DNA from 3 places in the Streptomyces sp. NPDC005574 genome. Region 1 is predicted to be linked to each of the others. Evidence: riboswitches for the same ligand, from Rfam matches in the RefSeq annotation. Region 1 holds a riboswitch; each other region holds the start of a gene.
The links. Region 1 has a riboswitch for cobalamin ahead of ABZT03_RS01520 (HoxN/HupN/NixA family nickel/cobalt transporter). Riboswitches for the same ligand answer to the same signal wherever they lie in the genome.
Positions count from the first base shown of each region.

Region 1 (9,699 bases):
TTCAAAAGGTTTCCGGTGGCGCCGCCTCCGTATTTCCCTGCGTCCGACCCGCTCCACGGCGGGACCGCCACGAGGCAGGAGGCATGGTGCGCTTTTCGCGGAACGCGACGGGAACGATCTTCGTGGGCGGTGCCTTGGGCCTGACCCTCGCCGCGCTCGCCTATCCGTCGATGCTGGGCCTCAGTACGGTCTCGAGCGCGCCGGACCGGATCATCGCCCAGACGCAGTGGGGGCCGCTGACGGAGTCCGACCGCGACTTCGTGGTCAAGGTGCGCGCGGCCGGCCTGTGGGAGTACCCGGTGGGCCAGATCGGCCTGCAGAAGGGGACCACCAAGGGGGTCCTCACGGCGAGCCGGCACCTGATCGACGGGCACGCCGGGCTGGACGCCACCTGTCGCAAGATCGCCCCCATGCTGAACATCACGCTCCCCAACGTGGCGAGCCCGCAGCAGCAGGGCTTCGTGTCGCAGTTGAGCGCGGACACCGGCAAGCAGTTCGACATCGACTTCGCCAACATCCTGCGCGTCACGCACGGGTCGATCTTCAACGGGATCGCGAAGATCCGTTCCACCACCAAGAACTCCCTGGTGCGGGCGCTGGCCGACCAGGCCAACCAGACCGTTCTGGACCACATGACGGTCATGGAGAAGACCGGTCTGGTCAACTTCGACCAGGCGCTCTTCACGCAGACCACCCCGCCGAAGCTGCCCAAGTCGGACCTGACGCCGCCGGTCCCGCCGGCCGGTCAGCCGGAGGTCGTCCTCACCCCGCCGGCGAACAGCACCTCGACCCCGCAGCCGCTGCCGACCGTGGGGTGACGGCCGGTCCCCGCGGGCCCCGGCTAACCGCCGAGCCACACGGTCGTGTCCGGGCCCAGGAGGCCGCCCTCCAGCGGCCCGCTGGCCAGCAGCACCTCCCCGGCCGGCAGCGGGACCGCCTCGTCCGACAGGTTCGCCGCACAGCGCCAGCCCTCGTGCCGGGCGAACCGCAGGAGTCCGGGCGGGGCGTCGTCCGCCCAGGTCAGCGTCTCCCCACCGAGCAGCTTGCGGCGCAGCTTCAGGGCCGTGCGGTAGAGCTCCAGCGTCGAGCCCTCGACCCCGTCCTGGGCCTCGACGGCGTACGCCGCGAAGCTCTCCGGCTGCGGCAGCCAGGCGGCGCCCGCCCCGAAGCCGTACGACGGCCCCGTGCGCGTCCACGGCAGCGGCACCCGGCAGCCGTCGCGCCCCTTGCGGACCCGGCCCGTCTGCTCCCAGATCGGGTCCTGGAGGACCTCGACGGGCAGGTCGGCGACCTCGGGCAGACCGAGTTCCTCGCCCTGGTAGACGTACGCCGATCCGGGCAGCGCCAGCATCAGCAGGGTGGCCGCGCGGGCCCGGCGCAGGCCCGCCACCGGGTCGACGGCGGGGGCGTGGCCGCCGGACAGCAGCCAGGCGTTGTCGTCGGTGCCCGGCGGGAGCATCAGACGGGAGGCGTGCCGGACGACGTCGTGGTTGGACAGGACCCAGGTGGCCGACGCCCCGGCCGACGCGGCCGTGGCCAGCGAGTCGGTGATCACCTGGCGCAGTTCGGCCGCGTCCCAGCCCGCCTGGAGGTACTCGAAGTTGAAGGCCTGGCCGAGTTCGTCGGGCCGGGCGTACAGCGCGCGCCGGGCGCCCGGCACCCATGCCTCGGCGACCGCGGCGCGGGGCGGGCGGTAGGTGTCGAAGACGGTCCGCCAGTCGCGGTAGATCTCGTGCACCTCGTCCCGGTCGTAGAAGGGGTGCGTGCCGGGCGGGAGGGTGGCGAGCGCGGCCTCGCCGGCGCTCTCCGCGGCGGCGAGGTCGCGCAGCGGCTCGCCGAGGTCCTTGGCCAGGGCGTGCGCGACGTCGACGCGGAAGCCGTCGACCCCGCGGTCGGACCAGAACCGCAGGGTGGTCCGGAAGTCGGCGCGGATCTCCTCGTTGTCCCAGTTCAGGTCGGGCTGCTGGGGGGCGAACAGGTGCAGGTACCACTGTCCGTCCGGCACCCGGCGCCAGGCGCTGCCGCCGAACACGGACTGCCAGTTCGTGGGCGGCAGCTCACCGTGCGTGCCGCGGCCGTCGCGGAAGACGTACCGGTCGCGGGCGGCGGAGCCGGGCCCGGCCCGCAGGGCCTCCTGGAACCAGGCGTGCTGGTGCGAGGTGTGGTTCGGCACCAGGTCGACGATCACCTTCAGGCCCAGCCGGTGGGCCTCGGCGCCCATCGCGGCGAAGTCGTCGAGGGTGCCCAGGCGCGGGTCGACGTCGCGGTGGTCGGCGACGTCGTAGCCGCCGTCGGCGAGCTCCGAGGGGTAGAAGGGGCTGAGCCACAGCGCGTCGACGCCGAGCGCGGCAAGGTGGGTCAGGCGCCCGGTGACACCCCGGAGGTCGCCGAGCCCGTCGCCGTCGGCGTCGGCGAAGCTGCGCGGGTAGACCTGGTAGACGACGGCCTGCCGCCACCAGTCGGGGTCCTTGCCGGAGAGGTCGGGCGTGGTGCGAACGGTCACGCGTGTTCCTCCGTGCCGGGTAGGGGCGGATGCCGGGCGGGCGATATCAAGAATCCTGTCCACTTGGCCGGAAAAGTGAACATCCGGCCTGCCTCCCCACTGCCCGGAGCGAGCTGTTCCCTATGTGGGGGAATGGTGATGGCCGGCTCAACCCCCTTTGTGTCGGCGCAGGTTGACAGCCCTGAGCCGGGAGATCCACGATGTCCGCACGCTGTGGCGCATGTGACCTATGAGCCCAGTGTTTCTTCGGGTTATTCACCCCCCGCACACGCCAAGATGGGATACGCATGTCCATAGCGAGACGTGTCACCGTGCGCCGCCTGCTGGGGACGGGCGCCGCGACGCTCGCCCTCTGTACCGCCTCCGTCGCCGCCGCCTCCGGCGCCTTCGCCACCGGCACGCCCGGCGGTGACGGCTGGAGGTCCGCCGACGGCTACCGGCCGGGTTCGGGCGCGGGCACGATCACGGAGACCGACCGCTGCCAGTTCTCGCTGGACGGCTCGAACTTCTACGACTCCGTGAAGGTCGACGACCAGAACCTGCGGCCCACCGACGACGGCAAGGTCCACATCAAGGTCCGTACCGCCGGGGACGCCACCACCTGCACCGCCTCCCTGGCGTCCTACCTCGCCCACGGGTCCAGCTTCCGCACCTCCGGCGAACAGGTCTTCGTCGACTTCGACAGCGTGACGGTCGAGCCGGGCCGGACCGAGTCCCTCGACATCGCCGTGCCGGACGCGGGCTGCTTCGCGCAGATCGACCTGTACCGGGGCGCGGTGAAGTTCGACGGCCAACTCGACGCGAAGGACGGCTTCGACCACGGCGACCTGCCCAAGGGCCCCGACCACCCGGTCATCAAGGACAAGCTGATCGCGGCCTGGAACGGCGGCACGAAGGACTGCACGACGGCCCCGTCCCAGACGCCGTCCACGCCGACGCCGACCCCGGCGGCCCCGGGATCCTCCGAGCCCTCGCAGCCCGCGCGGGAGTCCACGCCGCCGGCCGACGAGACGCCGTCGAGCGGGGGCGACACCCCGGTGCCCGCCACCACCGCGCCGGCCACCACGCCCGACGGTGGCGGCGGTGACCTCGCCGAGACCGGTGCGAGCAGCACGACGGGGCCGATCGCGATCGGGGCGGCGGTCCTGCTCGCCGGCGGCGCGGGTCTGGTGATCGCGACGCGTCGGCGTCGGAGCACGGGTGCGTGAACCCTTCCAGGGGGCTCGGCCCCCTGGACCCCGGCTCCTCGGACGCGGGAGGGGCTGAAGGTCACGCGCGCGGCTGAGAACTAGGGGGCGGCCTGGTCGAGCAGGGTGGCGACTGTCGCGTCGACCAGCCGGTAGCGCACGATCCGGCCCTCCTTCTCGCCCTCGACGACCCCCGCCGCCCGCAGCAGCCTGAGCGCCTGCGAGACGGCGGGGTCGTTCATCCCCGTCGCGATCGCGAGGTCGGACACGGCGAGCGGTCCGGTGCGGTGCAGGGCCAGCAGCAGGGCGAGCCGCCGGGGCTCCCCGAGCAGCGCGAAGCGGTCGGCCCAGGCGCGGACATGGCCGGGTTCACCGATGGCGGCGATGGCGTCGCACACCCGGTGGCCGTCGATGGTGCGCCGGTCCGCGCGGTCGGCCGGGACGAGATGCATGGCGCCATCCTCGCAGGCCCGCCATGTGATCTTCCATACCTGCGCAGGTGCGCAGCTATGCAGCGGAGCGCCCGCCGCCCTACGGTGGTCGGGCCGTGGTGCTCGGGAATCCGGTGACGACCCCTCAAAGGTCCATGCCGGAGCGGCCCTCGCCACTGTGATCGGGGAGTTTCCGGCCCACCGTCCCGCGAGGGACAGCCACTGGTCGCCGCAGGGTGACCGGGAAGGCGGGCCGGCGGCGCAGACCCTCCTACGCTCCCGGCTTCGGTCGGGCGGGAGGTACCCGTAAGCCAGGAGACCGGCCACGGCATCTCACGAAGTGATCCACGAGGTGCTGGAGCGTGACCGCATGACCCTGCCCGAGCCTGCCCAGGCGTCCGGACCCGCGTCCTTCAGGTGGCGCCGGGAGGACACCGTCAAGACCGCCGGCCTGCTGACGGCCGTGGCCGTCCTGCACGTCGTCGCCTTCGGGATCCTGTTCCTGCTGGTGGTGCCGGAGCACTACGAGGTCGGCACCAGGGCGTTCGGCGTCGGCCTCGGCGTCACCGCCTACACCCTCGGCATGCGGCACGCCTTCGACGCCGACCACATCGCCGCCATCGACAACACCACCCGCAAGCTGATGGCCGACGGCAAGCGGCCGGTGTCGGTGGGCTTCTGGTTCGCGCTCGGCCACTCCAGCGTGGTGGTCCTGCTCGCCGCGCTGATCGCGGGCGGCACCCAGCTCGCCGGCCGGGTCATGAACGAGGGCTCGCGCACCCACCAGGCCCTCGGCTTCATGGGGACGACGATCTCGGGGACGTTCCTCTACCTGATCGCCGCCCTCAACCTGGTCGCCCTGCTCGGCATCCTGAAGGTCTTCAGGGCGATGCGCGCGGGCACCTACGACGAGCGGGAGCTCGAACAGCACCTGGATTCGCGGGGGTTCATGAACCGCATCCTGGGCCGGCTCACCAGATCCATCACCCGCCCCGGGCAGATGTTCCCGCTCGGTTTCCTCTTCGGTCTGGGCTTCGACACCGCCACCGAGGTCACGCTGATGGTGATGGCCGGCTCGGGCGCGGCGGCCGGCCTGCCCTGGTACGCGATCCTGTGCCTGCCGCTGCTGTTCGCCGCCGGAATGAGCCTGTTCGACACCCTCGACGGCACCTTCATGAACTTCGCCTACCAGTGGGCCTTCTCCAACCCCGTGCGCAAGGTGTTCTACAACCTGACCATCACCGGGCTGTCCATCGCCGTCGCGTTCTTCATCGGCACCATCGAACTGGTCGGCGTCCTGCACGAGAAGCTCGACCTGCGCGACGACCTCAGCGGCTGGATCGCCGGCCTCGACCTGGACAACGTCGGCTACGTCATCGTCGGCCTGTTCGTCGTGGTGTGGGCGGCGGCCGTGACGTACTGGAAGGTCGCCAAGGTGGAGCAGCGCTGGGCGGTACGGCCGGCGGACGGCAGCTGAGCCCGGCCGGGCCGCCCCGGTCGTGGCCTACGGGCCCTCGACCGTCGTCAGCCACAGCTTCACGTACCGCTCCACGTCCACGCCGAGGCCGACGTCCACCAGGGTCTGTTCCCGTACGCCCTCGTGGATCTCGGACTCGCCGGGGCGCGGACGGCGGTCGACGAGGGTCTGGCCGCGGGTCGGGCCCGGGGCCAGCGCGACCTCCACCGGCAGGCGTTCGGTGGTCAGCCCCGCCGGGTCGACGACGGCGCACACCGCGCCCGCGTCGCCGAGACCACCCGTCGGGGTGGGGTCGCCGGAGGTGGCCGGGTCGCGGTGGGCGAGCAGCTCACCGGCCAGCCGCAGCCGGGGTTCGGCGCTCGCGCGCAGCCGCTGCACGTCCCCGGCCGGGACCAGGACCCGCTGGAACACGTCGAGGCCGTACATGGTGATCGGCACCCCCGCGGTGAGCAGGACGGCGGCCGCCTCCGGGTCGTGCCACACGTTGAACTCGGCGACCGGGGTGGCGTTCCCGGTCGCGACCGCGCCACCCATGAACACGATCCGCTCGATGTTGCGCACCACCTCCGGATGCGTCCTGAGCAGCAGCGCGATGTTCGTCAGCGGGGCCGTCGGGATGAGGGTGACCGGACGCGGGCAGGCGAGGATCTCGCGGCGCAGCAGCGTCACCGCGTCCACGTCCACCGGCACGCGGGTCGGCGCGGGCAGCCCGAGGTCGCCCATGCCGTCCTGCCCGTGCACGTGCCGGGCCGTGCGCACCGGCTCGATCAGCGGGCGCTCGGCGCCTCGCGCGACCGGGATGCCGGGGGCGCCTGCCTGCTCCAGCACGGTCAGGGTGTTGCGTACGACGCCGTCCACGTCGGTGTTCCCGGCCACGCAGGTGATCGCCCGCACGTCGAGTCCGGGGTGGCGGACGGCGAACAGCAGGGCGAGGGCGTCGTCGACACCGGTGTCGCAGTCGATGATCACCGGGATGGGCTGACCGTTCACGGCGGGGCTCCTGTTCCTACGACCGTCCCAGCACGGGCTCTACGGGAGCGACCTTACGCAGCCCGGCGGGCTCCCCGTGGTCCGCGCGGGGGCGCGGGCGGGCGTCCGGGCCGGGCGGGGGCCCGCGCCGGTAACCCGGACGGACCGTCGCGCTGGTGGCGGAAGCGGCGCGGTGGTGCTGTGGGAACACCCGTACCGGATCTTCGCCGCGCGCAGGAGGCCCCCGATGACCCGTCCGCAGGAGGCCCCTCGATGACCCGCCCCCCGGCCCGCCGTCTCCTCGTGGGCGCCTCGGCCCTGTGCCTCGCCGGTCTGCCGGTGCTCACCGCCTGCTCGGCGGGGGCCACCGCCCCGCCCACGGCCCGCCGCTCCCCCGCCGCCTCGCCCTCCCCGTCCGCCGCCGCGCTCACCACGGCGCAGGCCGAGGCCGCGCTGGTCACCGCCGCGGATCTGGGGGAGCCCTGGGAGCCGACGCAGGGCGCCGCGACCTGGCGGGACACGCTGCTCAAGGCGAAGGCCGACCCGCCCGACTGCGGGCGGCTGCTCGACGCCGTCTACACCGAGGAGGTGTTCGGCCCCGAGACCGCCGTCCACGCGGTCGCCGGCCTCGACGACGCCATGGACCAGGCCCAGTTGCGCTACCAGGTCCTCGCCCACGACCCGGCGGACGTGGACCGCACCCTGGCCTGGCTGCGCTCGCTGCCGGGCAGGTGCGGGCAGTTCACGGCCGCGTCGGCCGGGGGTGCCGTGCAGGGGGCGCGGGTGGCCGACGCGGCGCTGCCGGCCGTCGGGGACGCCCGGGAGGGTCTGCGGATCACGCTGGCCGGCGAGAGCGCCGACGGCGAGCCGACCACCCTCACCGTGGACCTGGCCGCCGTCCGGGTCGGCGACGACGTGATCGTCCTGACCAACGGCGGCCTCGGCAACGTCTCGGCGGACGTCACGGCGGCGGTCGTACAACTGGGGGCGCAGCGGCTGACGGACGTCCGCAGACAGGCCCGGCTGGAGGTGTGAGCCGCGGCGGGGCGGCTCAGGGACGCCCCGCTGCCCGCTGGAACAGGGCCGCCGGTTCCATGGTGCGCTCGGCCAGCCGGCGGGCCACCGCGGTGAGAGTGGTCCCCGTGTTCTCCGCGTGGCGGCGCAGGATGTCCAGCGCCTCGCCGAGGGAGACGTCCGCGTACTCCGCCAGCAGGCCCTTGGCGAGTTCGACGGTCGCCTTCGCCGAGACCGCCGCCTGGAGGGACGTCAGCAGGTCCTGCGGGCGCCGGGACTCGGCGGGCCAGTGGGTCAGGGTGAGCGCGACGATGTCGCTCAGGCCCTGCGCCACGGCGAGGTCGCTGTCCGGCAGGGCCTCGCGGCGCCGGTTGGCGAGGGTCACCGCGCCGATCGCCGTCCCGTCCAGCCGCAGCGGCAGGGCGTGCACGGTGAGACAGCCGGACTCCAGGGCGTGGGCGGTGTACGCGGGCCAGCGGCCGTCGGCCCGCAGGTCGTCGGCGGTGACCTGCTCGCCGGTGCGGTAGCAGTCGACGGAGGGTCCCTCGTCGCGCCGCACCTGGAGCACGTCCAGGCCGCCCAGGTCGTCGGCGGAGGCGGCCATCGTGCGCAGCCGGCCGCGCGCGTCGGCCATCACCACGCCCACCGCGTCCACCTCCAGCAGGGCCACGCAGTGGTCGCCGAGCCGGGCGAACAGGTCGAGCGGGTCGAAGTACGCGCCGAGCGTGTCCGCCAGGTCCACGAAGGCGCGGGTGAGCCGCAGTTCCCGGTTCATCCGAGCCTCCTCGCACCGTCACGCCGCACGTGAGCCGGTCGTCCGGTGGTCTCCCGCCCGGTCCCTTCCCAGCCGGTCGGTTCCCGGCCGGTGGTTCCTTGCCCGGCCGGAGCGTGCCTAGTCACGGTCGAACCTCTTCCTGTGCGAGACCACATCGCGCGCCAGCTCCAGGGCGGTCCGGTTGTGCGCGAAGGCGTGGGCGCGCAGCAGCGCCAGCGCCTCGTCCGCGCCGATGCCCGACTGCACCATGATCATTCCCACGGCCTGGTAGACCTCGTCGTGATCGGTGGCCAGACCGCTCAGCCACGCCTCCTCCCCCTCCGCGCCGTTCTCCGCCCCCTGCGGGAGCGCCATCAGGGCCATCGTCATGATGCTCGACACCAGGAGCGCGGTGCGCAGTTCGGGATGGCTGAGGCCGCCGGGCGTGGCCCGGTACAGGTCGAGCGTGCCCACGCACACGGCGTCGTTGCCCAGCGGGATGGAGTACACCGCCTGCACGCCGACGGCCGTCGCCTGCTGGGCGAAGACCGGCCAGCGGCGGGCGTCCCGGCCGTTGGTCAGGTCGGAGGCGAGAACGGGGGCGCCGATCGCGGCGGCGTACGTGCAGGGACCGTCACCCAGCGTGGCCTGGACGTCCGACAGATGCGCGGCCTGGTCGTCGCTCGCGCTCAGCTGGATGGGCATGCCGTCGGCGCGCAGCGAGACGCTCGCGCCCACCACCGGCAGCAGCTCGACCGCCACCACGCACAGCCGGCCGGGCATCTCCGCGGGGCCTGCGCCCCGCACCCCCTCCGCGATGACGTCGGCGGCCCGCAGCCGGGCGCGCTCACCGGCGTTCTCCCGGTCCGGCGGGCCGGGGCCGCCACCGCCCGGTACGCCGGGCGGGCCGGAGTCGTCGCCGGGGGAACCGTAGCGGTCGTCCCTGGGCCGCACGGCCACCGCCTCCTTCGATCAGCGCGGCCATCATCGTCCGTGAACTCCCGCAGCGCCCTCATCTGAGCTGGGAGCACGACTCGTGGCGGGCCGCCCAGGGGCCCCACCCGACTACCCGTCCCCCCACCCCCGAAACCGCGTCCGCCACAGCCGCGGCGAACGGACTCCGCGGCTACGGGGAGCGCCGAACGGGGATCGCCGATGGCACCGCGCCCGGGGGCCGGGGGGGGCGCGGTTCGAGCGGCGGCCCGGGGGTGCCCGGCGGCGGGGACTCCCGCGACCCGCCCCGGCCGTCGGCCGTCCCCGTCCTCACAGCGGGGGCTGGGCCGGGGCCGGGCCGAGGGTGGTGGTGCCGGGGGCCGTGCGGTGGCCGAGGCCCGTGCGGTAGGCGTCCAGGGCGGCCTCCACCC
Region 1 covers NZ_JBEXCW010000001.1:317,725-327,423, reverse strand. Annotated here, with positions in the region: gene ABZT03_RS01540 (DUF4142 domain-containing protein) at 123-818, shown strand; gene ABZT03_RS01535 (glycoside hydrolase family 13 protein) at 842-2,503, opposite strand; gene ABZT03_RS01530 (LAETG motif-containing sortase-dependent surface protein) at 2,791-3,711, shown strand; gene ABZT03_RS01525 (metalloregulator ArsR/SmtB family transcription factor) at 3,792-4,142, opposite strand; cobalamin riboswitch at 4,222-4,464, shown strand; gene ABZT03_RS01520 (HoxN/HupN/NixA family nickel/cobalt transporter) at 4,492-5,598, shown strand; gene ABZT03_RS01515 (nucleoside hydrolase) at 5,626-6,588, opposite strand; gene ABZT03_RS01510 (hypothetical protein) at 6,841-7,602, shown strand; gene ABZT03_RS01505 (GAF and ANTAR domain-containing protein) at 7,619-8,356, opposite strand; gene ABZT03_RS01500 (GAF and ANTAR domain-containing protein) at 8,474-9,172, opposite strand; gene ABZT03_RS01495 (tetratricopeptide repeat protein) at 9,599-9,699, opposite strand, start outside.

Region 2 (9,699 bases), on a different contig from region 1:
CCGGCGCCGTCCAGCCGGGCCGCCTCCTCCAGTTCGGCGGGCACCTGGGTGAGGCCCGCGCTGAGGGTGATGACGACGAACGGCACGGCTCCCCAGACCACCAGGAGCATGATCACGGCCAGCCCCTGCGGGCCGCTGGCGAACCAGTTGTGGCCGATCATGTCGACGCCGGGCAGCTTGCTGAGGAGCGCGTTGAGGATGCCGTAGTCGGCGTCGAACAGCCACTTGAAGACCGTGGTGGCGACGATGATCGGCATGCCCCAACTGGCCACCAGCGCGATGTTGATGAGGGTCTTGACCCAGCCGGAGACGCGCTGCAGCAGCAGCGCCACCAGCATCCCGATCACCATGGTGAAGATCACCGAGCCGGCGGCGAAGACGATCGTGCGGACCACGACCTGCCAGAACTCGCTGTCGTCCAGCACCTTGCTGAAGTTGTCGAACCCGACCGACTCGGCCGGCTGGAAGCCCCACAGCTGGGACTGTCCGAACTTCTGGAACGAGAGGGTGACCAGGCGGACCAGCGGATAGCCGAGGACGAGCGCCAGGATCAGCAGACAGGGGGCGAGCAGCAGCCACGGGGTGCCGGCGGCCCCCCGGCTCCGCCTGCCCGGTGGCTTCTCGGTGACGGCCGGTGGTGGTGGCGACGGCCGCGTCGGCGGCACTTTGGCAGTGGTCGTGTCTGCGGCACTCATCCGCGCGCTCCTCAGCGGTCCCTCAGGTCGTACGGAAAGCGGGGCCCCGCTGTCGACGGGGCCCCGTTCCAGGTCACTTGGTGTTGATGACCTTGTCGATCGCGGTGTCCGCCTCCTTGGCGGCGTCCTCGACCGACTTCTTGCCGGTGCCGATCTCCTGCAGCATCGTCTGCAGGACCTGGGCCTTCTCGACCTGGCCCCAGCCCGGTGCCATCGGGACGAACCAGTTGGACTCGGCCGCGGTGGCCGGGACCGCGGTCGCGGGGTCGTTCTTGAGGGTCGCGAGGTCGGTCTTGTTGTTGGGCAGGTTGCCCTTGCCGATCAGGCCCTTCTGGCCGGCGGGACCGGTGAACGCGTTGATCCACTCGGCGGCGAGGGCCTGAGCCTTCGACTTCACCGGGACGGCGAGGTCGCTGCCGCCGAGGAAGACGGGGAGGTTCTTGCCGGACGGGCCGGGCATCACGAAGTTCTCGAGGTTGCCCTTGAGCTTGCCGGTCTTGTCGTTCTTCGGGTCCTCGGAGGTCGCGCCCTCCCAGGCCGCGCCGAAGATCATGCCGGACTTGCCCTGGCCGTAGACGATGTAACGGTCCGACTCGTCCTTGGTCTTGTCGCCGTGCATGTACTTGTCGACGACGTTCTTGAACTCGGTGAGGCCCTTGACGGACTCGGGCGAGGAGAGGTTGGCCTTCCACTGGCCGCCCTCCTCCTTGGCGATGGAGCCGCCGGCGTCGTAGACGAAGGACATGGCCGCGTACCAGTCACGGGTGGGCTGGTACCAGGCGCTGAACTTCTTGCCCTCCTTCTTCTGGACCTTGTCCAGGGCGGAGGTCAGTTCGGCGTACGTCTTCGGGGTGGACTTGACGCCGGCCGAGGCGAAGAGGTCCTTGCGCCAGTTGGCCACGCGGCCACCGGCGTAGTAGGGGACGCCGTAGGTCTTGCCGCCGTAGGTCACCGAGGCCTTGAGGCCGTCCAGCCAGGCGGAGGAGTTGTCGAACTTCGCCGTGTCGAGGGGGGCGAAGGCTCCCTTGACCATGTAGCCGAGCATCTCGGTGTTGCCCATCTCGACCACGTCGGGGGCCTTGTCGGTGGCGAGCACCGCGTCGAGCTTGGTGTTCTTGTCCGGCCAGCCGTAGTACTCGTGGTTGATCTTGACGCCGGGGTGCTTCTTCTGCACGGCGGCGTCGGCGGCCTTCACCAGTTCCGGCCAGTTGTTCTGGGCGTCCACGGTGAGCCAGACGGTCAGCTCCTTGGCGTCCGCGCCGCTCTTGTCCGAACTCCCGCTGCTGTCGTCCCCGCACGCCGCGATGGAGACCATCATGCCCGCGATACCGATCGCGACTATCAGCTTGCGCTTCACGCCACCCTCCTCAGGGATGCCCACGAACCCCCCTGCCTCCCCGCGGTGCCAGCCAAAGCACGTACCGCCCATGAAGCCGGGACTGGACCAATGGTGTAGACCAGTAGGGGGAGCTTGGCCCAGACCAATAGGCGTGTCAAGGGTGTTCAAGCGGGCTCCGGAGGTCCGTGATGCGACCGAGATATGCAGGGACCTTTCATTGCGCAAGCGACCAATCGGACGGACCACCGCCGCTGTACCACAGCCTCGGACCCGGCGCGGTGGACTAGACCAACAACGGCGCCGACGGTATACAGAGGGGATCACGGAGCGTGTGGGGCCAACCCGCCCGGACCGTGCCACGATGTGAGCCGTGGCCGACGGACGTCGGTCGTTTCGGCGTCCGGAGCCGGGAAGGCGGAGCATGAGCACCGAGGTCAGCAGTGCGGAGAACGAGGGTGGGGCGACCGTCCGTACCGCGCGCGTGCCCAAGTACTACCGCCTCAAGAAGCATCTGCTGGACATGACGGAGACGCAGTCGCCCGGCACGCCCGTCCCGCCCGAGCGCACCCTGGCCGCCGAGTTCGACACCTCCCGCACGACCGTGCGCCAGGCGCTGCAGGAACTCGTCGTGGAGGGCCGGCTCGAACGCATCCAGGGCAAGGGCACCTTCGTCGCCAAACCGAAGGTCTCCCAGGCGCTCCAACTCACCTCGTACACCGAGGACATGCGCGCTCAGGGCCTCGAACCCACCTCCCAGCTCCTGGACATCGGCTACATCACCGCCGACGACCGGCTCGCCGACCTGCTCGACATCACGGCCGGCGGCCGGGTGCTGCGCATCGAGCGGCTGCGCATGGCCAACGGCGAGCCGATGGCCATCGAGACGACCCACCTGTCGGCCAAGCGCTTCCCGGCGCTGCGCCGCAGCCTCGTGAAGTACACCTCCCTCTACACCGCGCTCGCCGAGGTCTACGACGTCCACCTCGCCGAGGCCGAGGAGACCATCGAGACCTCGCTGGCCACCCCGCGCGAGGCCGGCCTGCTCGGCACCGACGTGGGCCTGCCGATGCTGATGCTGTCCCGGCACTCGCTGGACCGGACCGGCCAGCCCGTGGAGTGGGTGCGCTCGGTGTACCGGGGCGACCGCTACAAGTTCGTGGCCAGGCTGAAGCGTCCGCAGGACTAGGAGGGTCCCCCGCCTCCCGTCGGGCCAGGTGAGGATGTCGCGTCGATATCCGGACGGGGGCTTTCGCAGTCGTCGCGCCGTCGCCTACATTGCCTGCGCATTGCCCAGGTGATCAGTGAGGGGACGGAGCCGCCATGTCCGATGTGCCCGAAGCAAGACCACCGGTGGTGACACCGGTCCGCGTGGTCATCGCGCTGTGCCTCGCGGCGCCGTTCCTCGCGATGCTGTGGATCGGTTCGTACGCCAGGACGGACCCGGCGTTCATCGGGATCCCGTTCTTCTACTGGTACCAGATGCTGTGGGTGCTCATCTCCACGGCCCTGACGATGACCGCGTACGCGCTGTGGCGCCGTGACCAGCGCGCCCGCGCCGCACGGAGCGGAGGTGCGTCGACGTGAACGACGGAGTCAACGGCGTCGCGCTCGGCGTCTTCATCTTCTTCTTCCTGGCCGTCACGGCCATGGGCTTCCTCGCCGCGCGCTGGCGCAAGGCGGAGAACGAGCACAGCCTCGACGAATGGGGCCTGGGCGGACGGTCGTTCGGCACCTGGGTCACCTGGTTCCTGCTCGGCGGCGACCTCTACACGGCGTACACCTTCGTCGCGGTGCCCGCGGCGATCTACGCGGCCGGCGCGGCGGGCTTCTTCGCCGTCCCGTACACGATCCTGGTGTACCCGCTGATCTTCACCTTCCTGCCGCGCCTGTGGTCGGTCTCGCACAAGCACGGATACGTCACCACCTCGGACTTCGTGCGCGGCCGGTTCGGCTCCAAGGGCCTGTCGCTGGCGGTGGCCGTCACCGGCATCCTGGCGACGATGCCGTACATCGCGCTCCAACTGGTCGGCATCCAGGCCGTGCTGGACGTGATGGGCGTGGGCGGCGGGGAGAACACCAACTGGTTCGTGAAGGACCTGCCGCTGCTGATCGCCTTCGGCGTACTGGCCGCCTACACCTACTCGTCGGGGCTGCGGGCGCCCGCGCTGATCGCTTTCGTGAAGGACGGGCTGATCTACCTCGTCATCGCGGTGGCGATCATCTACATCCCGATCAAACTGGGCGGCTTCGACGACATCTTCGCCAAGGCGGCCGACGCGTTCAGCCAGACCAACCCGGCGACCGGCAAGCCGCGCGGGGCGCTGGTCCCGGCCGAGGCGGGACAGTGGACGTACGCCACCCTGGCGCTGGGCTCCGCCCTCGCCCTGTTCATGTACCCGCACTCGATCACCGCGACGCTCTCCTCACGCAGCCGTGAGGTGATCCGGCGCAACACCACGATCCTGCCGCTGTACTCGCTGATGCTCGGCCTGCTGGCCCTGCTCGGCTTCATGGCGATCGCGGCCGGAGTCAAGGTCACCAACGGGCAGTTGGCGATCCCGCAGCTGTTCGAGGACATGTTCCCGGACTGGTTCGCGGGCGTCGCCTTCGCGGCGATCGGGATCGGCGCGCTCGTCCCGGCGGCGATCATGTCGATCGCGGCCGCGAACCTGTTCACCCGCAACATCTACAAGGACTTCATCCGGCCCGACGCGACACCCGCGCAGGAGACCAAGGTCTCCAAGCTGGTCTCCCTCCTGGTGAAGGTGGGCGCGCTGGTCTTCGTGCTGACCATGGACAAGACGGTGGCGATCAACTTCCAGCTGCTGGGCGGCATCTGGATCCTCCAGACCTTCCCGGCGCTGGTGGGCGGCCTGTTCACCCGCTGGTTCCACCGCTGGGCACTGCTGGCCGGCTGGGCGGTCGGCATGGTCTACGGCACCTTCGCCGCGTACGGCGTCGCCTCCCCCACGCAGAAGCACTTCGGCGGCTCGGCCAAGGAGATCCCCGGCATCGGGGAGATCGGCTACATCGGCCTGACGGCGTTCGTGCTGAACGTCGTCGTCACGGTGGTCCTCACCTTCGTACTGAAGGCGGCGAAGGCCCCCGACGGCATCGACGAGACCCGGCCGCAGGACTACACGGCGGACGCGGGCGACCCGGGCGTACAGGTGGAGCTTCCGCCGGCCACGGCGGGCACCGCGCACTGACCCGAGGACCTGTGCGACAGCGGGCCGCCGGAGCGTCTCCGGCGGCCCGCAGCCGTCTCCCCGGCCTCTCCCCCGCACTCCTCCCGTGGACGCCCGGACACGCTCCGAAGCCGACACGGCACAACATCTGGGGGTGCAACTGCGGCCCGGCACAAGATGTATGCTCATGCTCGCTGTCGCCGCAGGGGAATCCGGTGCGAATCCGGAACTGTCCCGCAACGGTGTACTCATGCGCGCATATCCGCGTACGAGCTCGAGTCCGAGGACCTGCCGACAGTGGCTCCCGGCCGTCCGGCCGGGCTGCCAGGACGTCCGGGCCTCGTGGAATGGGCCGGTGGACGCGACGCCGCGCGCGCTCGCGAGCTGCCCCCTTCCGCAAGGCCCCGTGCCGAGCGAGGGAGAGCCCCACGTGACCATCGCGCCAGCCGAACCGGCCTCAGCGACAGCCGACCCCGTGGCCGACGACGGTCCCGGAGCCGCGCTGCTGCGGACCCTGACCGCGCTGACCGCCGACCTCCCCGACGCCGACCCGGGCCGGGTCGCCGCCGCCGCCCTGCGCGGCCGGTCCGCGCGGGCGGACACGGCGGAACTGCGGGAGCTGGCGACCGAGGCCGCGGCCGGACTCATCTCCGAGGACCCCGCCTACTCGAAGCTGGCCGCCCGGCTGCTGACCCTGGGCATCGCCGCCGAAGCCGCCTCGCAGGGCGTCACGACGTTCACCGAGTCCGTCGCGGTCGGACACCGCGAGGGGCTTCTCGCCGACCGCACCGCCGAGTTCGTCCGCGTCCACGCCGACCGCCTCGACGCCCTGATCGACGCCGGTGCCGACGACCGCTTCGGCTACTTCGGCCTGCGCACCCTGCACAGCCGCTACCTGCTCCGGCACCCGATCACCCGTCAGGTCGTCGAGACACCCCAGCACTTCATGCTGCGGGTCGCCAGCGGCCTCGCGGAGGACGACAGCACCCGCTCGCTGGACGAAGTGGCCGCGCTCTACCGGCTCATGAGCCGTCTCGACTACCTTCCCTCCTCCCCCACCCTCTTCAACTCCGGCACCCGGCACCCCCAGATGTCGTCCTGCTACCTCCTCGACTCCCCGCTGGACGAACTGGACTCCATCTACGACCGCTACCACCAGGTCGCCCGCCTCTCCAAGCACGCCGGCGGCATCGGCCTGTCCTACTCCCGCATCCGCGCCCGCGGTTCACTGATCCGGGGCACCAACGGGCACTCCAACGGCATCGTCCCGTTCCTCAAGACCCTGGACGCCTCGGTCGCCGCCGTGAACCAGGGGGGCCGGCGCAAGGGCGCCGCCGCCGTCTACCTGGAGACCTGGCACTCCGACATCGAGGAGTTCCTGGAACTGCGCGACAACACCGGCGAGGACGCCCGCCGTACGCACAACCTCAACCTCGCGCACTGGATCCCGGACGAGTTCATGCGCCGGGTCGACGCCGACGGCCAGTGGTCGCTGTTCTCCCCCGCCGACGTGCCGGAACTCGTCGACCTGTGGGGCGCGGAGTTCGACGCCGCCTACCGCCGGGCGGAGGCCGCGGGCCTGGCGCGCCGCACCCTGCCGGCCCGCGACCTGTACGGCCGCATGATGCGCACCCTCGCGCAGACCGGCAACGGCTGGATGACCTTCAAGGACGCGGCCAACCGCACCGCCAACCAGACGGCCGAACCCGGCAGTGTCGTCCACTCCTCCAACCTCTGCACCGAGATCCTGGAGGTCACGGACGACGGGGAGACCGCGGTCTGCAACCTCGGGTCGGTCAACCTGGGCGCGTTCGTGGACCCGGCGGCCCAGGACGTCGACTGGGAACGACTGGACGCGACGGTCCGCACGGCCGTCACCTTCCTCGACCGGGTCGTCGACATCAACTTCTACCCGACCGAGCAGGCCGGCCGTTCCAACGCCAGGTGGCGGCCCGTCGGCCTGGGCGTCATGGGCCTCCAGGACGTCTTCTTCCAGCTGCGCCTGCCCTTCGACTCGCCGGCCGCGAAGGCGCTGTCCACGCGCATCGCCGAACGCGTCATGCTCGCCGCCTACGAGGCCTCCGCCGACCTCGCCGAGCGCAACGGCCCGCTGCCGGCCTGGGACAAGACCCGTACCGCCCGGGGGGTGCTGCACCCCGACCACTTCGACGCGGAGTTCACCTGGCCGGAGCGCTGGGCGGCCCTGCGCGAGCGGATCGCGGCCGTCGGCATGCGCAACTCGCTGCTGCTCGCGATCGCGCCCACCGCCACCATCGCCTCGATCGCCGGCGTGTACGAGTGCATCGAGCCGCAGGTCTCCAACCTCTTCAAGCGCGAGACCCTGTCCGGCGAGTTCCTCCAGGTCAACTCCTACCTGGTGCGGGACCTGAAGGAGCTGGGCGTCTGGGACGCGCGCACCCGCGAGGCGCTGCGCGACGCGAACGGCTCGGTGAGCGGCTTCACCTGGATCCCCGAGGACGTACGCGCCCTGTACCGCACGGCCTGGGAACTCCCGCAGCGCGGCCTCATCGACATGGCCGCCGCCCGCACGCCGTTCCTGGACCAGGCCCAGTCGCTGAACCTCTTCCTGGAGACGCCGACCATCGGCAAGCTCTCCTCGATGTACGCCTACGCCTGGCGGTCGGGCCTGAAGACGACGTACTACCTGCGCTCACGCCCGGCGACCCGCATCGCCCGCGCCGCCCGCGCCCAGGCACAGCCCGAACCCGCCGTCCCCCTCCAGCCGGCCGCCGACCCCGACGCCGTCGCCTGCTCCCTTGAGAACCCCGAGTCCTGCGAGGCCTGCCAGTGACGACCGCCGACACCACCAAGAACCTGCTCGACCCGGGCTTCGAACTGACCCTGCGCCCCATGCGCTACCCCGACTTCTACGAGCGCTACCGGGACGCCATCAAGAACACCTGGACCGTGGAGGAGGTCGACCTCGCCTCCGACGTGTCGGACCTGGCGAAACTCTCACCCGGCGAGCAGCACATGATCGGCCGGCTGGTCGCGTTCTTCGCGACGGGCGACTCCATCGTGGCGAACAACCTGGTGCTGACCCTCTACAAGCACATCAACTCCCCCGAGGCGCGCCTGTATCTGAGCAGGCAGCTCTTCGAGGAAGCGGTCCACGTCCAGTTCTACCTGACGCTGCTGGACACCTACCTGCCCGACCCGCAGGACCGCGCGGCGGCCTTCGCCGCGGTGGAGAACATCCCCTCCATCCGCGAGAAGGCGGAGTTCTGCTTCCGGTGGATGGACTCGGTCGAGAAACTCGACCGCCTGGAGACCCGCGCCGACCGCCGCCGCTTCCTCCTCAACCTGATCTGCTTCGCCGCCTGCATCGAGGGCCTCTTCTTCTACGGGGCGTTCGCCTACGTCTACTGGTTCCGCAGCCGGGGCCTGCTGCACGGGCTGGCGACGGGGACGAACTGGGTCTTCCGGGACGAGACCATGCACATGTCGTTCGCCTTCGAGGTGGTCGACACGGTCCGCAAGGAGGAGCCGGACCTCTTCGACGACCAACTCCGGGACCAGGTCACGGACATGATCCGGGAGGCCGTCGAGGCGGAACTCCAGTTCTCCCGCGACCTCTGCGGCGACGGACTGCCGGGCATGAACACCGAGTCGATGCGCCAGTACCTGGAGTGCGTCGCCGACCAACGGCTCACCCGGCTCGGCTTCGCGCCCCTGTACGGATCCGAGAACCCCTTCTCCTTCATGGAGTTGCAGGGCGTCCAGGAACTGACCAACTTCTTCGAGCGGCGCCCGTCGGCGTACCAGGTCGCGGTGGAGGGGACGGTCGACCTCGACGAGGACTTCTGACGCTCCGGAAGCCTCCGGGCTGCTGCCCCATAGGGGGTCCATGGAGCGTCCATGGGCCGTCCATGGACCCTCTATGGGGCGGCAAATTCCTCCCGGCGCGGCTATCCGCGCCGCACGGGCCCCGGTTACGTTCTGCCCGTTCTGTCATGTCACCCACAACGACACCGCACGGCGACATCACAGGACGCAGAAGTGTCATGCCCATGACGGCTCGCGCCCCGCCGCCGCTACGCGCGTCACAGGCCTGCCACCAGCGTCGAGATCCCCACTCCCACGACGGAGGCAGTACCCCATGCGTCAGACGCACACCGGCACGTCCAGGCGGAGCCTGCGAAGACTCCTGACCGTCGCCCTGCCCGCCCTCGCGCTCAGCCTCGCGGGGCTCGTCGCGGCACCGGCGCACGCGGCGCCCGCCGCCACCCACACCTCCCGCGCCACCCAGAACGCCAAGGCCCTCACCGCCCCCTCGGCGCAGGCCGTCCACGCCACCGGCAAGGCCGGGCAGAAGGTGCCGACCACGCGTCTGTGCGGCGCCCCGGCCCCCCATCACGCCTCCTGCTTCGCGCAGCGGCGCACCGACATACGGCAGCGGCTGGCCGCGGCCGTCTCCGCGGACGCCGCCGCCGCGGTCTCCGGCCTGAGCCCGGCC
Region 2 covers NZ_JBEXCW010000003.1:97,202-106,900, reverse strand. Annotated here, with positions in the region: gene ABZT03_RS03390 (sugar ABC transporter permease) at 1-695, opposite strand, end outside; gene ABZT03_RS03385 (extracellular solute-binding protein) at 769-2,052, opposite strand; gene ABZT03_RS03380 (GntR family transcriptional regulator) at 2,456-3,220, shown strand; gene ABZT03_RS03375 (DUF3311 domain-containing protein) at 3,355-3,618, shown strand; gene mctP (monocarboxylate uptake permease MctP) at 3,615-5,243, shown strand; cobalamin riboswitch at 5,369-5,533, shown strand; gene ABZT03_RS03365 (ribonucleoside-diphosphate reductase subunit alpha) at 5,653-8,034, shown strand; gene ABZT03_RS03360 (ribonucleotide-diphosphate reductase subunit beta) at 8,094-9,050, shown strand; gene ABZT03_RS03355 (putative Ig domain-containing protein) at 9,343-9,699, shown strand, end outside.
Region 2: linked by a shared signal. The riboswitch ahead of ABZT03_RS03365 (ribonucleoside-diphosphate reductase subunit alpha) and the one ahead of ABZT03_RS01520 (HoxN/HupN/NixA family nickel/cobalt transporter) in region 1 are both predicted to bind cobalamin.

Region 3 (9,699 bases), on a different contig from region 1:
CCCGGAGAAGTAGGCGACGGCCCAGCCCAGCGGGAACAGCAGCACGCCCCATCCTCGCCAGGCCGCCACCGCGACGACCTGCGGAGCGCTGAACACCAGCATGGACACCCAGATGATCCGCGCCGAGCCGATCCACCTGGCGAGCCGGCCGGCGAACACTCCTCCGGCGATCCCGCCCAGCGCCGAGGCCGCCATGATCAGCCCGGTCAGCGCGGGAGCCACGTGCAGCACCCGGACGAGGAAGACCATGGCCAGCGCCGACGTCATGCCGGAGAACAGGTTGGCGGTGGCCGTGCACGCCACGACCATCCGCAGGATCCTGTGCCCGGCGACGAATCGCAGTCCCTCGGCGATCCGGCTCCGCAACGTCTCGCCCTCGCGCCGCGCGGGCGGCGGCACCTCGCGTGTCCTGATCCCGGACAGGGAGAGGACCGACACCGCGTAGGAGAGCGCGTCGGCCGTCATCGCGCCGGCGGCGCCGAACGCCGCGAACAGTCCACCGCCGAGACCGGGTCCCCCGAGTTGTGCGAACGCCTGGGTGGTCCCCAGCTTGCCGTTGGCGTCCATCCGGAGATCGGGACGGACGAGCGAGGGCACGTAACTCTGGTACGAGACGTCGAAGAACACCGTGCACACGCCGGCCGCGACAGCGACGACGTAGAGCTGCGCCATCGTCAGGGCGCCGAAGGCGGCCGCCAGCGGCACCGAACCGATGATCAGCAGCCGGAGGACGTCACAGACGATCATGATGGAGCGTTTGGAGCCACGGTCCACGAGCGCGCCCGCGGGCAGCGCGATCAGGGCGAACGCCAGCGTGGCCGCGGCGGTCAGAAGCCCGACCTGGAACGTGCTGGCCTCCAGTACGACAACCGCGACGAGCGGCAGAGCGACCTGGGTGACAGCCGAGCCCATCTCACTGACCGTCTGACCGCTCCACAACAACACGAAGTCCCGCTGCCCCCACAACCCGGAACCACCAGCCCCCACCCCGGCACCTTCCAGCTCCCCCGCAACGTCCGTCACCGCCCACCAACTCCCCTGTCGGATCCCCGGCCGGGACTGTATCGCCGAACAACTGGGCGTCGACGCGGAGTGGATGACCTCGTGGCGCATGGTCATTGGCGCTGCCCTGGAACACCGACTCACCAAGGCCCCTGGCGCACGATCCGGTGCGCACGATTCACGGGCACCAGGTCATCGACGGACCGGCCACCGCCCAACCCGGCGCCGCCTACGCCGACTTGCCGCACGTGTCCGCCGTAGCGGCTTCGCTTGCCGTGCCCGCTCCCGGTGCGGTGGTCAGGGTAGATCGTGACACTCGCGGGCCGCGGGCTCGGCGTTGGAGGGGGCCTCGATGACGGCGTAGGACAAGAGGGCCATGGCGGTGGCCGGTACGACCGTGGCCGACAGGCGGGCGTCCCGCACGCCGAAGGAGGCCGGCAGGCGCACGATCGGGTAGTGCCACAAGTACATGCCGTAGCTGAGGCTGCGGCCCGTCCAGGTGAGCGGAGACAGGGACAAAAGCCGTGCGGGGCCTCCGTCGCGGCAGAGTTCGAGCCCGTGACGAGCGTCGCGGAGACCGCCGCGACCGCGAGGAAGCCGACGGTGTACCAGGCGGCGGTCCAGCCGCCCTCGTCGCCGGTGACGGGTACCTTCCAGGCGACCAGGCACAGCACCGCGAGCGGGCCCGGCTCCGCCGCAGGCGCCTGTCGGCCGGCGCGGAAACCCAGTCGGCCCCAGCGCACCCCCCGGATAAAGTGGGGCGGTGCCCGAGCTGAAGCGGCTGCATGCCGGCCATGCCCCGGCGGTCCTGGCCTTCGAGCTGGCGAACCGCGGCTACTTCGCCGCCTCCGTCTCCGACCGCGGCGACGAGTTCTTCGACCAGTTCACCGACCGGTTCGGCGCCCTGCTGGCCGAGCAGGAGGCCGGCGTCTGCGCCTTCCACGTGCTCGTCGCCGGGGACGGCTCGGTGCTGGGCCGGTTCAATCTGTACGACCTCGAGGACGGCACCGCCGTACTCGGTTACCGGGTCGCGCAGCACGTCGCCGGTCGTGGCGTGGCGACCGCGACCGTGCGGGAACTGTGCCGGCTGGCGGCGGCGCAGCACGGGTTGCGCACGCTGCGGGCGGCCACCGCCCGCGACAATGTCGCGTCCCGAAAAGTGCTGGTCAAGGCCGAGTTCGTCCCGGTCGGTCCCGCAGAGCCGGCCGACCTCGGCGGTAAGCAGGGCACCTGGTATCAGCGCGATCTCGCGCTCCGGCCGTAGGCCCGGCCCGTCGCAGAGCACCGGAAAACACCTCGGTCCGGTCCCGCACGGGGTGTGCCGGGCCGGACCACGGTGTCCGCCTCGGCGGAGGATGCCTCAGTGCGGTACGCGAGCGGCTCGCGTTCCCGTGCCCTCGGCCGCGGGGACCGTGGCCCCGGGCGACAGGACGCGTTCCGCGAGTACGCCGAAGAGCAGCCCGAAGGCGGTCCACAGGGTCAGCTGGATGGCGAGTGCCGCGAGACGGAACTGCCACAGCAACGTCGCCGAGAAGTCGTTGGGGACTTCGTTGACCGCCGGCAGGAACGCGTACGCGAGTCCGACGGCGAGGCCGAAGAACGCGCCCGCGGACAGGGTCGCGTTCCAGGTGCCGAGGCGTGGTGCGAGCCGCTTGCCGAGGATGACGGTGGCGACGGCCAGCAGCACACTGAGCAGCATCATCAGGAAGTACAGCGTGGTGCGCTTCCCGATGGTGTCCGGGTCGCCGACGGACGGCGGGTTGGCCGGGTACTTGAGGAACGGTACGACGTAGACCGCGACCAGCCCCGCGGCGGCCAGGAGCAGCGCGCTCGCGCGCGGCCCGAAGCGGCCGATCCGGCCGAGCGCGAAGCAGTACGCGAGGGCGGCGATGCCGCCGAACGCGACGCCGTAGAGCAGTACTCCGGTGCTCAGGCCGCCGGTGGACTGCATGGAACGGCTGACGGCTTCCATGCCGTGCTCGTGGGAGTGCGCCTCCTCGTAGGCGATGGCCGAGTCCACGCGGGGCTCGCCCAGGAAGTAGGCGACGACGAGGGCGAGCAGGCCGGCGGCGAGGCCCGCCAGCATGCCGCGGACCAGGAGGTTTCTGACGGTTGCCGAGTTCATGGGCTGATGCGCTCCGGCTCGGCCGTCAGTGGCAGGGGAAGCCGAGGAGGTGGCGGGCGTCGTGCACCCACTCGTGGACGTTCTCACCGCTCACCACGGAGGTGGCGCCCTGCTCGGCGCCGACGAAGTAGAGGAGCACCAGCATGAGGACGCCGAAGAAGACCGCCCAGGGCGCGATCGCGCCGATCGGCAGTTTGGCGGGGAGGGTGGTGGGGGCAGCGCTGGGCTGGACGGTGGACTGCGCCATGGCAGGACCTCCTGGGGAACTCGCGTCCCGGCTCGGTGGTGCACAGGACGACGGCCACGGGTCTGACTCGCCCGGCGTCCGCCACCCCGTGTCGGGGCGGCCGGTACCGGACTCACAGTGGCGCGACCGTGCCGGATTCCCACCGGCTTCCGCAGTACCGTCGTCGATATCTTCGAGAACGTACCGCGTCGCGGGGGTGCGGCCAAGGGCGCGTGGCGCCACCGGGGGCGTGCCGGCCGCGTTCGGGGGCCGGCAATTCCGTGCGGCGAACGCTTTGTTGACCATGAGAGCAGGCACATGACAAGCCGAGTGACGTTGATCTCACCCGCCGTCAGCCGGTCGCTGCGCGAGGCGCGTTTCGACGACGGCTGCCCGCTCGACGAGGCCGGGGCGGCCCGGGCCCGCTCGGCCGAGGGCGCCTTCCGCCGCCCAGACCGCGCGGTGGCCTCCCCCACCGTGCGCTGCGCGCAGACGGCGTCGGCCCTCGGCCTGGACGCCTCTGCCGTGCCGGATCTGGCCGGGCTCCGCGTGGGCCGCTGGCAGGGCCGCACCCTCGGCGAGGTCGGCGCGCAGGAGCCGGAGGCGCTGGTGAGCTGGATGACCGACCCGTCCGCCGCCCCGCACGGCGGTGAGTCGGTACGGGAGTTGTGCGACCGCGTGACGGCGTGGCTGGGGTCCGCCGCGGAGGCCGCGGGCCGCACGGTGGCGGTGGTGGAGCCGGAGATCGTACGAGCCGTCGTGGTACGGATCCTCGGGGCGCCCGAGCCGGCGTTCTGGCGCGTCGACGTACCGCCGTTGACCGCGGTCACGGTCAGCGGGCGTGCGGGACGCTGGAACGTGCGGATCGGGGAGCCCCTGGGCGCGCCGGGGGTGGGCGAGGCCCGGCGGGCGGACGCGATGCAGCCGCCCGAGCCGACCCCCTGTCGGCGGCGGAAGCCCCCGCGAGAGGGACCGGGCGCCTGATGTCAGGGCCGAGCGGCCTCGCCGGGTGGGCCGCGGTGTGCTGCCGCGATTGACCTCAACCGGGCTTGAGTTCGTAGCGTGCCCGCAGTGCCGCGGGAGCAGACCGGCGGTCCGAGCAGGGAGGTTCGTCATGGCCGAGGACTCAGTGCGCGCCGACATCCCCGACCGCTACCGCTACTCCGTCGTCCCGCACATCATGGTCGACGACGCGGCCTCGGCGATCGACTTCTACCGGCGGGCGTTCGGCGCCCGCGAGGACTTCAGGCTCGATGCTCCCGGCGGCGGGATCCTGCACGCCGAGGTCACCGTCGGGCGGTCGGTCCTGATGCTGGGCGACGCCGGCCCGGACGGGCCGGAGGCGTCCCCCTTCGCCCCACCGACCGCCCTCGGCGGCAGCACGTCCGTCGCGCTGCACGTCTTCGTGCCGGACGTCGACGGCCTCGCGGAGCGCGCCGCCGCCGCGGGTGCCGAGATCCTCCAGCCGCCGCAGGACATGTTCCACGGCGACCGCACCGCCGTCCTCAAGGACCCCTCGGGGCACGTGTGGGTGTTCCTGACCCACAAGGAGGAGGTCGCGGAGGACGAACTCCGCCGCCGCCTCGCGACGCCCGCGCCGTGAGGAACCTCCCGCCGCGCCGAACGAGGATCTTCGTCCTAGGCTGAATGGGCCGAACGGGGGGCATCCGGGTCGCCGGCGACCGAGAGGGGCTCGCCCGATGCAGGACTACCCGCTGATCGAGAACCACGGCCTGCTCGGTGACCTGCAGACCGCCGCACTGGTCACGACGGACGGGACCGTCGACTGGCTGTGCCTCCCCCGCTTCGACTCGCCCCGCGTGTTCGGCGCGCTGCTGGACAAGGACAAGGGCGGGCACTGCACCGTCCGGCCGAGGAGCGGATCGTACGCGACGAAGCAGATGTACCTCCCGGACACGGCGATCCTGGTCACCCGGTTCATGACCGAGGCGGGCGCCGGGGAGGTCCTCGACTTCATGCCCGTGACGGGCACGACGGCCACGCCCCGGCACCGGCTGGTGCGCATGGTCCGCTGTGTGCGGGGGACCATGACCTTCGACATCGAGGTGGCCCCCCGGTTCGACTACGGCCGCCATGACCACCGGCTGCATCTCAGCGAGCACGGCGCGGTGTTCGCGGCGGACGACGGTACGCGGCTGACCGTGCACCCGGTGCGCGAGCCGGAGGACGACCGGCTGCTGGACCTGCTCCTGGACCGGCAGCAGGACCTGCACTTCACCCTGACCCTCCAGGCGGGACAACAGCGCGGTCTGGTCCTGGAGTGGGGGGCCGAGGGGCCGCCCCGCGAGGTCCGTCTCAGCGAGTACCAGGGCATGTTCGAGCAGAGCGTCGGCTTCTGGCGCGCGTGGCTCGCGCAGTCGCAGTACTCGGGGCGCTGGCGCGAGACGGTGGAACGGTCCGCGATCACGCTGAAGCTGATGACCTACGCCCCGAGCGGTGCCCTGGTGGCCGCGCCGACGGCGGCGCTGCCCGAGCAGTTGGGCGGGGAGCGCAACTGGGACTACCGCTTCACCTGGATCCGCGACGCCTCCTTCTCCGTGTACGCGCTGCTGGGGCTCGGCTTCACCGAGGAGGCCAAGCGGTTCCTCGTGTGGCTGGCGGCGCGGGTGAAGGAACGGGCGGGCAGCGACGGCGACTCCGGACCGCTGAACATCATGTACAGGGTCGACGGCTCCTCGGATTTGGAGGAGCAACTCCTCGACCACTGGGAGGGCTACGCGGGTTCGTCGCCGGTACGGATCGGCAACGGCGCCGCCACGCAACTCCAGTTGGACATCTACGGCGAGGCGCTGGACAGCATGTACTTCGCGCACCGGCACGGAATCCGGCTGGGGCACCACGGCTGGACGTCGCTGCTGACCGACCTGGACTGGCTGGCCGACCACTGGGACCAGGCCGGGGAAGGACTGTGGGAGACCCGCGGCGGCCGCAAGCACTTCACCTACGGCCGTGTCATGTCCTGGGTGGCCTTCGACCGCGCGCTGCGGCTCGCCGAGGCGAACGGGCGGCCCGCAGCGGCCGCGCGCTGGCTCGCCGCACGCGACGACATCTACCGCCAGGTCCTCAGCAGGGGATGGAGCGGAAACCGTCAGGCGTTCGTCCAGCACTACGGCAGTGACGTGCTCGACTCGTCGCTGCTGCGGATGGCGACGGTCGGCTTCGTCACGCCCGACGATCCGATGTGGATCTCGACGCTCGACGCCATGGAGGAGGAACTCGTCAGCGACAGCCTGGTCTACCGCTACGACCCCGGGGCCTCCCCCGACGGCCTTCGCGGCTCGGAGGGCACGTTCTCGCTGTGCACCTTCATGTACGTCGACGCGCTGGCCCGCGCGGGACGCACCGACAAGGCGCGCCTGGTGTTCGAGAAGATGATGGGGTACGCCAACCATCTGGGCCTGTACTCCGAGGAGATCGACCCCACAGGACGCCAACTGGGCAACTTTCCGCAGGCGTTCACGCATCTCGCGCTGATCGACGCGGCCATCACCCTGGATACGGCCATCGACGGGCGATGAGGACGGATCCGAGGAAGCAGGCCCCACTCGAAGGAGCTAGTCGCGGACGACGCACAGGGCCCAGATCACGAACGCGGACATCGCGATCATGATGACGGACCACACCGGGTAGTACGGGAGGGAGAGGAAGTTCGCGATGATGACGAACGCGGCGATGGCCACACCCGCGACGCGCGCCCACATCGCCTCCCGGAACAGTCCCACGCTGACGCCCAGGGCGACCACGCCGAGCGCGAGATGGATCCAGCCCCAGCCGGTGAGGTCGAACTGGAAGACGTAGTTGGGGGTGCTGACGAACACGTCGTCGTTCGCGATCGCCATGATGCCGCGGAAGACCGCGAGCACGCCGGCGAGTGACAGCATGACGGCGGCGAACGCCGTCAGGCCCGTAGCCCACGCCTGCGACGCGGACCTACGAGACGGATGTATGGCAGTCATCTGCCTGCCTCGCTTCCCATGTTCTTCACTCGGTTGCCGATCGGTCGCTGCTCAGCGCGGGAAGGCCGCGATGACCGGGTCGGCGACGTCCGATGAGGTGCGCCTGTCTCGCGATGTCCAATCCGAACGTCCAATCCGACGCTACGCCTCCACGGTCGAAGCGGCATCTCACTCATTGCCCGCACGGGCACCGGTCGCCGGTCGGCGGTCGGCGGTCGGCGGTCGGCGGTCGGCGGCGGGACTGTTCGGCGGCGAGCCGGCGGGCCCGGTCGGTCGGCGAGGGCGCCGGCGGGCGGTCCGGGTCAGGCCGCCGGGCGGGCGTCGCGGTGGGCCCGGGCCGCGGCCATCAGGGCGGCGACGCGGGATGTCCGACCTACCCCACCCACCAGTACGCCGCCTGACCGGCGGGCGGGGGGACCGCCCCTGCTCCCCCTCCCCCGTTGACAGCCGGGCGGACCCGGCGTGACGCACCCGACGGAATGCGGATGATCTCCGCGTGGAAGGATGCGGAGGAGGCTGTCGGCGCGTGAATCGGGGATGAACTCAATGATCGGGACGGTGTTCCGAACAGCGGACATACCTGCGGAGCACCGGTTCGACTCCTGGTGGGAAGTGATCGGCCAGACCCGCTCCAGTGACATCGCCAGCGCGCACGCCGCCGACTTCTGGGCGGAGTACCGGCTGATGGAGCTGGGGCCGGTGGCGGTGTGGTCGGCGTCGTTCCTGCCGTCGCGGTACAGGCGGAACACACGCATGGTGCGCCAGTCCGATCCCGAGACGTATCACCTGACGCTGCTGCTCGAAGGACGGCTGGCTCTCGACCACGCCGGCCGGACCGACACGTTCGGCCCGCGTGACCTGCACCTGGCCGAGAGCTCACAGCCGTACGACCTGCGCTCGACGGACGACCGTGAACGCCGTCCGGTGAAGGGGGTGGCGGTCGACTTCCCCAAGGCGCTGCTGCCCCTGCCGCCGCACCGGGTGCGGGAGTTGCTGGGCCGGCGGCTGCCGGGCCGGGACGGCGTCGGCGCGCTGCTGACGGACTTCCTCGTCGGCCTGGACCGGCAGGCCGACACCCTCACGCCCTCCGACGCGCCCCGCCTGGGCACGGTCGTCCTCGACCTGCTGTCCGCCTGGTTCGGCCGGCTGCTCGACGCGGAGACCGCGCTGCCCCAGGAGACGCGCCGGGTGGTCACGGTGGAGGGTGTGCGGACGTTCATCCGGCGCCATCTGCACGATCGGGAGCTGTCGCCGCCCATGATCGCCGCGGCCCACCACATCTCCGTCAGCTACCTGCACCGCATCTTCCAGCAGGAGTCGCCCGGCGAGACGGTCGCGGCCTGCATCCGGGGTCAGCGCCTGGCGGGCGCCTGCCGCGACCTGGCCGACCCCTCGCTGCGCACCACGCCCATCCACGCCGTGGCGGCACGCTGGGGTTTCGTCCACGCCTCCGACTTCACCCGCGCCTTCCGCACGGCCTACGGGGTCTCGCCCAAGGAGTACCGAGGCGAGGCGTTGCCGGAGCGAGGGTAGACGCCGGCCGGCCCCCGGTGTCGGCCGCCGCACCGCCGGTCGCAGGGGCGGACAGCGCCCCCACCGGGCCTCAGGATCAACGGCCCGGTGAGGACATCCGTCCCTCCCCCGCGCTCCCCGCCACCAGGGCGGAGGGGAGCAGTCGCGCGGCCGAAGCCGCCCCCCGTGTACGCAAGATCGAGAATGCCCGACCGGCGTCCGGCTGTCGTTGACGGTCGATGCACAGTTTCTTGACGTTGCGTCCACACCGGCGCCGGAAGCCGCTCGCGCGCCGCGCGGTCGGCGTGGGGGGGCCCGCGCGCCGCGCGGTCGGCGTGCGGGTTGCTCACCGCGCTGCGAAGTCGGCGTCTCGGGGTGATCACGCGCTGCGCGGGCGGCGCCCCGAGGACTTCTTCGCTGCGGTCTTCTTGGCCGGCTGCTTCTTCGCCGCCGCCGTCTTCTTCGCCGCGGTCGTCTTCTTGGCCGCCGTCGGCTTCTTCGCCGCGGCCGTCTTCTTCGCCGTCGTCTTCTTGGCCGCCGACTTCTTCTTCGGCAGCTCGTGCACGTCGGCGTGCTTGCCCTCGGCGTGCCCGCTCTCGCCGCGGGAGGACCTGGCCTTCTCCACGGACTGCGTGAGGGCGGCCATGAGGTCCAGGACCTGGCCCGGCTTCTCCGGCTCCGCCACCGCGGGCAGCTCACGGTCCTCCCGCTTCGCCTCGATGATCTTCGCGACGGCCTCTGTGTACGCGTCCTGGAACTCGGGCCCGTCCAGATCCTCACGGCTCATGCTGTCCATGAGCGCGAGGGCGCCGTCGATCTCCTCCTCGCTCAGCTCCACCGGTGGCGGCAGCAGCTCC
Region 3 covers NZ_JBEXCW010000008.1:144,911-154,609, forward strand. Annotated here, with positions in the region: gene ABZT03_RS08860 (MFS transporter) at 1-1,023, opposite strand, end outside; gene ABZT03_RS08865 (hypothetical protein) at 1,300-1,521, opposite strand; gene ABZT03_RS08870 (GNAT family N-acetyltransferase) at 1,766-2,266, shown strand; gene ABZT03_RS08875 (CbtA family protein) at 2,363-3,127, opposite strand; gene ABZT03_RS08880 (CbtB-domain containing protein) at 3,153-3,374, opposite strand; cobalamin riboswitch at 3,409-3,551, opposite strand; gene ABZT03_RS08885 (histidine phosphatase family protein) at 3,672-4,337, shown strand; gene ABZT03_RS08890 (VOC family protein) at 4,468-4,956, shown strand; gene ABZT03_RS08895 (glycoside hydrolase family 15 protein) at 5,054-6,892, shown strand; gene ABZT03_RS08900 (hypothetical protein) at 6,929-7,330, opposite strand; gene ABZT03_RS08905 (AraC family transcriptional regulator) at 7,877-8,863, shown strand; gene ABZT03_RS08910 (Ku protein) at 9,222-9,699, opposite strand, start outside.
Region 3: linked by a shared signal. The riboswitch ahead of ABZT03_RS08880 (CbtB-domain containing protein) and the one ahead of ABZT03_RS01520 (HoxN/HupN/NixA family nickel/cobalt transporter) in region 1 are both predicted to bind cobalamin.